2 regions of the Heyndrickxia sp. FSL K6-6286 genome follow, and region 2 is predicted to be linked to the other one. Evidence: a T-box and tRNA genes for the amino acid it is inferred to sense, from the RefSeq annotation. Region 2 holds a T-box; the other holds one or more tRNA genes.

Region 1 (4,743 bases), 350 kb from region 2:
TGCAGCGATTGGGTCAAGTTCAGCGGAACAATGAAACGAGGACGTATTCCTAAAAGACGAGTGCAACGCTTGAAGGAGTACACTCTTTTTTTCGAAGGATGCAAGCAAGATGATGAACTTGGACCGGTAGCTGAAAAGTGTCTAACGCTAATAAGCAAACTCGACGATTACCGAGACACATTCAACAAAGGCGAAAACTTTGACGAAGTACAACGACAAGCTGACGTCATTATCGGATTAGTAAACGATATAGAACGTCTAATGGGGAAGGTGTTTGAAAATGGCATTTAACCTTCGTGCGATCCTCCGTTTAGAGGACGACAACTTCTCAAAAACAATGCGGAAAATCGAGCGTCAAATGCGAAAGACTGAAAGTATCACGAAGAAAATGTCCGAATCTAGCGGTCAACTAAGCGGCGCAATGAGTAGCGTTAGAAATTCGGCAACGTCGTCCGGATCGGCAGTTAATAAATTTGGTGGTAGCGTTATTAGGGCGGGGAGGTCGGCAGACACTTTCCGCGATTCAACCGGCAGACTTCGTGACGCAATGGGGCGTTTTGTTAAAGACGCGAATCGTATGGGACGTGTTAGCGATTATACAGTTAGGTCTTTAACAAGTATAGGAAACGGTGCGAAATTCGCCTTTCGAGGTTTAACGAGTTTAAAAACGGGCTTTCTCGGCATTGCGGCTGCGGCGGGCGGTGCTTATACGGCGGTTAAAATTTTCAAGAGTACCGTTGGTGAGGCGATGAAATTCGAGCAATCAAGTATTATGATTGACGCCATGTTCGACAACAAGAAAGTGTCTAACGAGTATAAAGATATGATGCAAAAAATGGCTATCGATTCGCCGCTACTTAACTCGCAAGACATTTTCGGAAACTCGAAGTCGTTTATTATGTTAACGAAAGATAATAAACAACTTAAACAAATGTGGTCATTAGTCGAAAGGTTAAACGCCATTGACCCGGCACAAGGCGTCGAGGGTGCCGTATTTGCTTTGAAGGAGTTATTCTCCGGCGATGCAAAGTCGCTACAAGAACGATTCGAACTTGACCGAACAACACTTAAAGGAATTAAAAATCTACCATTAGAAAAGCAGATAGTAGAACTAGATAAATACTTTAATAGAATGGGGATTACACAGAAGTTAATTGATGACATGGGGGATTCAACACTCGGATTATGGAATCAAGTTAATGAGCAGGTCGAACTTGTATTACGTAAAATGGGAGAACCTTCGCTTAAAGTATTAAGTAACTTCTTTGAAAACATCCTTAAACGATTGCAGGACGGGGACTTTAAACAATTCGCACAAATCGGCGGTCGCATGATTCAGAGTATTATAAGTGGATTAACCACGGGTATTCAAAACGTGTATGAATGGTTTACCGGTATAACATCGTCGCCGGAATTTAAGGAAAAAACAAGTCTAGCCGCAAAAGTAGGCTTTGTTATTGACGACCTTTTCGGCAAATTTAAGACTTGGTTGAAAGATAATCAAAAAAGAATTAACGAAATGACTAAAACTTTAATTGAAACTATTTCGTCAGGCCTTATCGCTGCGCAGCCTATTATCGTAGAAACTGCCGAAGTGATTGGTAGTGCTGTTGGTAGTGCGTTAGTTTCAAAAGCTAGTAAGCAGCTTCAAGACTGGAATAAAACTAAGATAAAAGAAAGTAAGTGGATGCCTTATCCGGTTAAATGGGGAATGGAAGTCGGGGAATTTATAGAAGATAAACTACCTGGTGGTAAAAAGAAAAAGAAAGAGAAAAAAGGTAAATCTCACGCCAGCGGACTTGATCGCATTCCTTATAACGGATATCAAGCGACACTTCATAAGAACGAGCGTGTTTTAACTCCGGAAGAAGCGAAGTCATACCGTAATGGCGGCGGTGGAATTAATATCGCAAAACTAGCCGACCAAATTATCGTAAGAGAAGATGCTGACATTGATAAAATCGCGGAGGCACTTTACATGAAAATAAACAGTGCATTGGAGGCGGGTGCGTAAGTGAAAAAGAAATGGCTTAAACGCGAAGGTGGTATATATGATAAGTTTGGTCAGATGATTCGCGAAACAGGCTATTCAAAGCCGGTAAACATCGAACTCGCAACGGTTGTCGAAGCGCCTCCTAATCTACGTCTAAAACTCGACGCGGACGGTTTGGTGCTAGAGAAGGAAGATTTAATAGTTGCGCAATCTTTAACGAAGCATGAGCGGAAAGTGTCGCTTAAAAGTTCGAGCATCGGCGGTGCCACAACGCCTGCTGGCGTCGGCGGTGCCACAACGCCTGCTGGCGAAGGACCGCATACTCACGGCTACGAATCTATCGATATTCAAGAAGGTATATTGACGTTTGAGGACGAACTAGCGGTAGGCGACCGTGTTATCGTCGTTTGCTTAGACGAAGATATGATTTATATCGTACTAGATAGGGCGGTATGGTACTAATAGGCTCGGCGTAATGCCGGGCAATTTTTTTGTTTTGAAACTTCCTTTATACATACTCGTAGTAATACAATAGAAGAAAACGGGGAGGGGTTTTGGTGAAAAAGGATAAAATATTACTTATTGGAATCGCACTCGTAGTAATTATAGGTTTAGCGTCATTTTTCAATCTCGGACAAAAGGAAAGTCCGGTATCAGCCGAAGGTATGTCCGAGGAACAACGCGCCGACTTTGACGAAAAAGCAATTACGACCGGGTTAAAAGATTACCTAGACGCGGCGGATTACGAAAAGATCGAAAAAATAAAAGTCGATCACAAGTACAAATCGATAGAACTTCACGCCTTAATGAATAAATCGGACCAATATTCGAGTAAAAGGGGCGGCGAATTAGCGTCCGCACTCGAAAAATATATAGACGAAAATACCGCGAAACTAACTTTAGACGAACCGTATACAATCATGGTAATGGGTCGCGACGGGCAGAAGTTGAATAAATAACGTGTATGAAAATACGTCACTTTTTGCGAAAATAGTCTTGTAGCGTTGCGGTGCTATGCGGTATAATAGCGTTACCGAAAGAGGAATCGGACAGCGAGCGAGTGCTTTGCGTCTGACTTTACGGATATTATATCGAGGGGCATTAGCTCAGCTGGGAGAGCGCTACGCTGGCAGCGTCGAGGTCAGGGGTTCGAGCCCCCTATGCTCCATAAAAAAAACCTTAGAGCCACATAGGTTCTAAGGGTTTTTTATTTTTTCTAAACATGAAAATTTTGTATTTATTGACAAATTGGTGCCGAAATGAAATTTTTGCTATTTTTAAAACGCATTTCATACTTGTTTTAGAACATTTAGTATTATTGGAGGAACTTGGATAAGTACATAACCAAGTCCTGCATTTTGAATCATGGTCATTAAAAAATCTATGTTTTATTCAACAATTGCGCCCTTTAATGGAATAAATAGCTTATTAATTAAACTAACTCTTTCATAAATAATACTCTGTCTTGATTTGATCCATCATAGTCTATATTGACGGAAAAATCATTTATTGTTTTATCTCCCTTTTCAACAACGAAACTTGTATTTGTAAAATGGTCAAAGAATAATTTCGGTAACTTATCAGACATTTGCCTTCCTCACCACTTATTGATTAGTGGAGATATTACATAGTAGTTTGACCCTTTCACTAAACGTATTTTCATCTTTATTTTCCTTTAGTTTTAATTTGAAAAGAGATGATTCGTAAATAAAGCGCTTGATAGTCTAAAAAACTTGTAACCATTATGAATAAAATAATTAAATAACTGCTATCGAGTTGAGCCTGAAAATTCAATTTGTTTTCTTTCTGACTTCTTTACCCATTCACTTTCATTCCAAATATTTGGGTTGTCAATCGTTAGATTTTCTCCACGCACCAGGAAATCATAACTATCTTTGGCACCAGTATACCAATCGACAATAACTAAATTCCCGTTTACATTACGTACGAGAAATTCAGTGACTTCACCATAACTACCTGTAGTCTTATTAATTTGTACAGGTAATTTTAAATAGAGAAAACCTCCATCCACATCATCAGTATACTCCACTTCCCAAGTGCCAATATCAAGATTTTGCACCTCATTAGAATCAGTAAATTCTGAATGTAAATCATATTGTGATTGAATTTTTATTTGCATATACTGTTTAAGGTTATCGTTTTCGATAAATGTATCCAATTTAATGTCTGAACCGTTCCAGATCGCTTTATAATAGTCAATCAGCGCTTTAACACACATCTCATAAGCGGTTTCAGAATCCTGAACAATTACTTTCCCTTCTCTCTTTGCTACATACACGGGTGTGTAATACATTTTGCTCTATGATAGGTGTAATTTCTGTGTTTATTGAACTATCTGTGCTGCTATCTCCCGAGACTACAGACGTATTTTTTTCGTTATTACTATTTGTTATATCTGAACTACACCCAACTAATACAAGTCCAATTGCGAATAAAAGGATAATGCATCTTGTCAAAATATCAGCTCCTTTCCTATTAGACGGTAATTACTTAAGGGAAGTTACAGCCCTTTCTCAATTTCAAATGATCTTTATGTTTATGCGTTTAATACACTATTTGGACATATAGTGATACTATTTCGATTTCGTCTATCTGCAACTGATTCTATCGCAATATTTGCTTCATACGTTCAGCATTTACCATTGAACTTGATAAAAACATGCTTTCCGCTGCTACTATTTCTTGAACACGATAGCAGTACCGAGCGCCGAGGCAGCCGGTACAAAGAG
Region 2 (4,743 bases):
AAACGTTTAAGAAAAGCATTTAAATAAAATGAACCAGGGCTGTCTATTTTATAGGCAGTCCTTTTGTTTTGAGGATAAAATATTCCATTTCACGAATAATAGTATCGGGAGGGATAAACATTGCGAAAACCTCGCTGGTATTTGTTATTTTACTTAGCATATATTTTATTAGTTTTAATCATTTTATACGTCTTCTTACTACTCAAACCATTATGGATGCCGCTTGGAAAGGTTCTTTTATCTGCATTATTACCAATTTTTATTGCTGCTTTTTTTACTTATCTTCTACATCCTCTTGTTGAAAAATTACATAGGACAGGTCTACATAGAGGGATTGCAATCATTATAATTTATGTGATTTTCTTTGGGGGAATAGGCTATAGTATTTATTTAGGCATTCCGATTTTAATTGAGCAAATTAAGGATTTATCCGACCATATTCCTGAATTTGCTAATCATTATCGTAATTGGGTAGAAAATTTACATGATTCTACTTCACGCTGGCCGGATGGAATGAAAGAACAAATAGAAGGAAGAATTGACAAATTTGAAATTTGGCTAAGCGGTTTTTTATCTAATGCGATCAATTCATTAATGAAGCTTATTAATTTTATTTTTGTTTTAGCGATTATCCCTTTTCTTTCTTTCTATTTATTAAAAGATATTGATAGTGTAAAAAGAACGACATGGTATTTCACACCGAAAAAATGGCGTAAAGCTGGTACAAAATTTTTAAAAGATGTTGATGAATCGATAGGTGGTTATATACGAGGTCAGCTTCTAGTCTGTTTACTAGTTGGAATAATTTCCACCATTGCATTCTGGATAATGGGAATCAAATATCCAATCTTATTAGGTATAATTGTTGGAATTACAGATATTATTCCTTATTTTGGACCGATTATAGGAGCTGTTCCTGCGGGCATTATAGCTGCAACAATTTCTGTAAAATATTTAGTATATGTATTAATTATTATTGCGGTTCTTCAGTTTATTGAAGGCAATATATTATCACCGCTAATAGTTGGAAAATCATTACATATGCATCCGTTATTCATTATACTAGCATTAACTATGGGTGGAGAAATAGGTGGAGTCATTGGATTAATACTGGCAGTACCTGTTTTAGCAATTTTTAAGGTAGCAATTATTCATGTGAGGAACTATTTTATTGCTAATATTCATTCACAAGATTGACAAAGGGTGCTTTCATTTTTTATAATTCGAATATGTAAATGTTTATCATTTATTTTTGTGCCGATTGGTTGTTAAAAATAAGTGGAAACAATCCAAATATAACTGAAAATGTTGAAGGATCAAGTATGTTATAGTCCATCTTAAATGTGTATGAATAAGCACAGAAAGAGAGGAATTTCCCTGGCTGAAAGAAATTCTAAGATGAAGGATAACAGAAGGCTAATCTGGAGTGCAGAAAAAAACTGCCGTTTTGCCGCGTTATAGGCACCCAAGAGAAAGGCATTGATTTGTCTTTAATCAGGGTGGTACCGCGAATAAGTCTTTCGTCCCTGTCCAGGGATGGAGGCTTTTTTTATTTCTCAATTTTAAATGGAGGTAATATGTATGAAAAGATTAACTGGTGCACAAATTCGCCAAATGTTTTTAGATTTTTTCCAAGAAAAAGGTCATAAGGTTGAACCAAGTGCTTCCCTTGTCCCTCATGATGATCCGTCCTTGCTTTGGATTAATAGTGGGGTAGCTACACTGAAAAAATACTTTGATGGCCGTGTAATTCCTGAAAATCCTAGAATTACTAATGCTCAAAAAGCAATTCGAACAAATGATATTGAAAATGTTGGGAAAACAGCCCGACATCATACTTTTTTTGAAATGCTTGGAAACTTTTCGATTGGTGACTATTTTAAAGAGGAAGCTATTGAATGGGCATGGGAATTTTTAACTAGTCCAAAATGGATAGGTTTTAATCCAGATAAACTATCTGTAACCATCCACCCTGAGGATGATGAAGCTCACGAATTATGGAATAAAAAAATTGGAATTCCAGAAGAACGTATTATTCGCTTAGAAGAGAATTTTTGGGATATCGGTGAAGGACCAAGTGGACCTAATACTGAAATTTTTTATGATCGTGGACCTGAATTTGGGGATGATAAAAACGATCCAGAATTATTTCCGGGAGGGGAAAATGAAAGATATTTAGAGGTCTGGAACCTTGTATTTTCACAATTTAACCATAACCCAGACGGCACTTATACCCCTCTACCGAAGAAAAATATCGATACAGGTATGGGATTAGAGCGTATGGCTTCTGTCATTCAAGAAGTCCCAACAAACTTTGATACTGATTTATTTATGCCAATTATTCAAGCAACAGAAAAAATTTCTGGTGAGAAATATCGAGAAAATGTCGAAAAAGATGTTGCCTTTAAGGTAATAGCTGATCATATTCGTACAGTATCTTTTGCAGTTAGTGATGGTGCCCTTCCGTCGAATGAAGGTCGTGGATATGTTTTACGCAGACTTTTACGTAGAGCAGTAAGATATGCTAAAACCATCCAAATTAATGAACCATTTATGTATAAGTTAGTTCCAGTTGTAGCGGAAATCATGGTAGATTTTTATCCTCAGGTAAAAGAAAATATAGAGTTTATTCAAAAAGTAGTGAAGAATGAGGAAGAACGTTTCCATGAAACATTACATGAAGGTCTGGCTATTCTTTCTTCAGTAATAAAAAAAGCTAAGGAAGAAGGATCCGATATAATTTCTGGTGAAAATGTATTCCGATTATATGATACCTATGGTTTTCCTGTAGAATTAACAGAAGAATATGCTGAAGAAGAAGGATTAAAGGTTGATCACGAAGGTTTTGAAAAAGAAATGGAAAACCAACGCGAGCGTGCTAGAAATGCAAGACAGGATGTAGGTTCAATGCAGGTTCAGGGTGGAGTTCTTGGTGACATTAAGGTTGATAGCACGTTTGTCGGGTATGAAACACTATCAATACAGACAAAAGTTTCTGTTCTTTTAAAAGATGGCGAAATCGTTGATTATGCTTTAGCAGGCGACGAAATTCAATTTATTCTTGATGAAACGCCATTTTATGCAGAAAGTGGTGGACAAATTGCTGATGAGGGAACTCTTACTGCAAACGGGTTAAAGGTACTAGTAAAAGATGTTCAAAAAGCACCAAATGGACAGCATTTACAACGTGCAATCATAGAAGAAGGCGAAATAAAAACGAATCAAGAAGTTTTTGCTTCCGTAAACGGACAAAAGAGAAATCAAACAATAAAGAACCATTCGGCAACCCATCTTTTACATCAAGCTTTAAAAGATGTACTCGGGTCACATGTCAATCAAGCAGGTTCTTTAGTAGAACCTAATCGTCTTCGCTTTGACTTTTCTCATTTTGGCCAAATTACACCTGGGGAACTAGTGAAAATTGAAGAAATTGTAAATGAAAAGATATGGGCAAGTATTCCAGTGATCATTCAAAGTAAACCGATTGCTGAAGCAAAAGAGATGGGAGCAATGGCACTATTTGGTGAAAAATATGGGGATATTGTTCGTGTAGTCTCAATGGGTGATTATAGCATTGAACTTTGTGGAGGATGTCATGTAGCAAATACCTCTGCAATTGGTGTGTTTAAAATTGTTACGGAAAGTGGAATTGGTGCAGGAACACGACGTATAGAAGCTGTAACTGGTGGAGCAGCCTATCATTTGATGAATGAGCAAATCCATCGCTTAAATGAAGCTGCAGAAAAATTAAAAGCAAATCCAAAAGATATTTTGACAAGAATTGATAACTTACTTAGTGATATGAAAGAAATACAAAGAGAAAACGAATCATTAGCCGCTAAGCTATCAAATATCGAAGCTGGGAGCATTATCGATCAGGCCGAAGAAATAGATGGTATTAAAGTTTTAGCTAGTAAGGTTCAAGGTGTAGATATGAATAATCTAAGAAATATGGCAGATGAGTTGAAACAAAAGCTAGAAACAGGTATTGTTGTTCTTGGATCTGTACAAGATGATAAGGTAAATATTATCGCAGGTGTTACAAAAGATCTAATCGATAAGGGATACCATGCTGGTAAATTAGTGAAAGAGGTAGCTACACGCTGCGGTGGTGGCGGTGGTGGTCGTCCAGATATGGCTCAAGCAGGTGGTAAAGATCCAGAGAAATTAGATTCTGCACTTGAATTTGTGAAAGAGTGGGTAAAATCCATTTGATTCAAATAAAAAGTGGTGTACAATGAAGATAAGATATAGTGCCTTGAAGGAGATGTCTTAAGGGGTTAGTACCAATAATTAGGAAAAATCGTTGGCTTTGGTGCTCCCCTAGTTAGTACCTCCTTCCTCCTAATGAACGAAAAAGTGAAAGTTTCTGGTCGAAAAAATTGGGTGAGCTTCTAAATAGGCATTAAACAAAAAATAGGCTTGTGTTTATTGGACAAGCTTTTTAAAGAGAGGTGCTGTAAAATGAGCTCTTTTGACAAAACCATGCGTTTTAATTTTTCGGAAGAACCTTTTGATCAGGATGTTAAAGAAGTACTATTACAGGTCTATCAAGCTTTACAAGAAAAGGGCTATAATCCGATTAACCAAATTGTAGGATATCTCCTTTCAGGTGATCCAGCATATATTCCTCGTCATAATGATGCGCGGAATATTATCCGTAAACTAGAAAGAGATGAAATGATCGAGGTATTGGTTAAGTCATATTTAAAACAGCATCGTGAGGGATTTTAATTGAGAATA

Evidence for each region. The T-box of region 2 lies ahead of alaS (alanine--tRNA ligase). A T-box ahead of a tRNA ligase gene usually reads a tRNA of that ligase, here a tRNA-Ala.
Region 1: it has a tRNA-Ala gene. The T-box ahead of alaS (alanine--tRNA ligase) is inferred to sense a tRNA for this amino acid. The anticodon was not compared.

What each region holds. Positions count from the first base shown of each region.
Region 1 is NZ_CP152029.1:1,474,120-1,478,862, forward strand. Features, by position in the region: gene MHI39_RS07300 (hypothetical protein) at 1-291, shown strand, start outside; gene MHI39_RS07305 (hypothetical protein) at 275-2,014, shown strand; gene MHI39_RS07310 (DUF2577 family protein) at 2,015-2,455, shown strand; gene MHI39_RS07315 (hypothetical protein) at 2,551-2,952, shown strand; tRNA gene MHI39_RS07320 (tRNA-Ala) at 3,089-3,161, shown strand; partial or broken gene MHI39_RS07325 (hypothetical protein) at 3,426-3,656, opposite strand; gene MHI39_RS07330 (hypothetical protein) at 3,762-4,307, opposite strand.
Region 2 is NZ_CP152029.1:1,822,801-1,827,543, forward strand. Features, by position in the region: gene MHI39_RS09145 (YrzQ family protein) at 1-27, shown strand, start outside; gene MHI39_RS09150 (AI-2E family transporter) at 121-1,197, shown strand; T-box leader at 1,300-1,531, shown strand; gene alaS (alanine--tRNA ligase) at 1,582-4,215, shown strand; gene MHI39_RS09160 (IreB family regulatory phosphoprotein) at 4,465-4,734, shown strand; gene ruvX (Holliday junction resolvase RuvX) at 4,735-4,743, shown strand, end outside.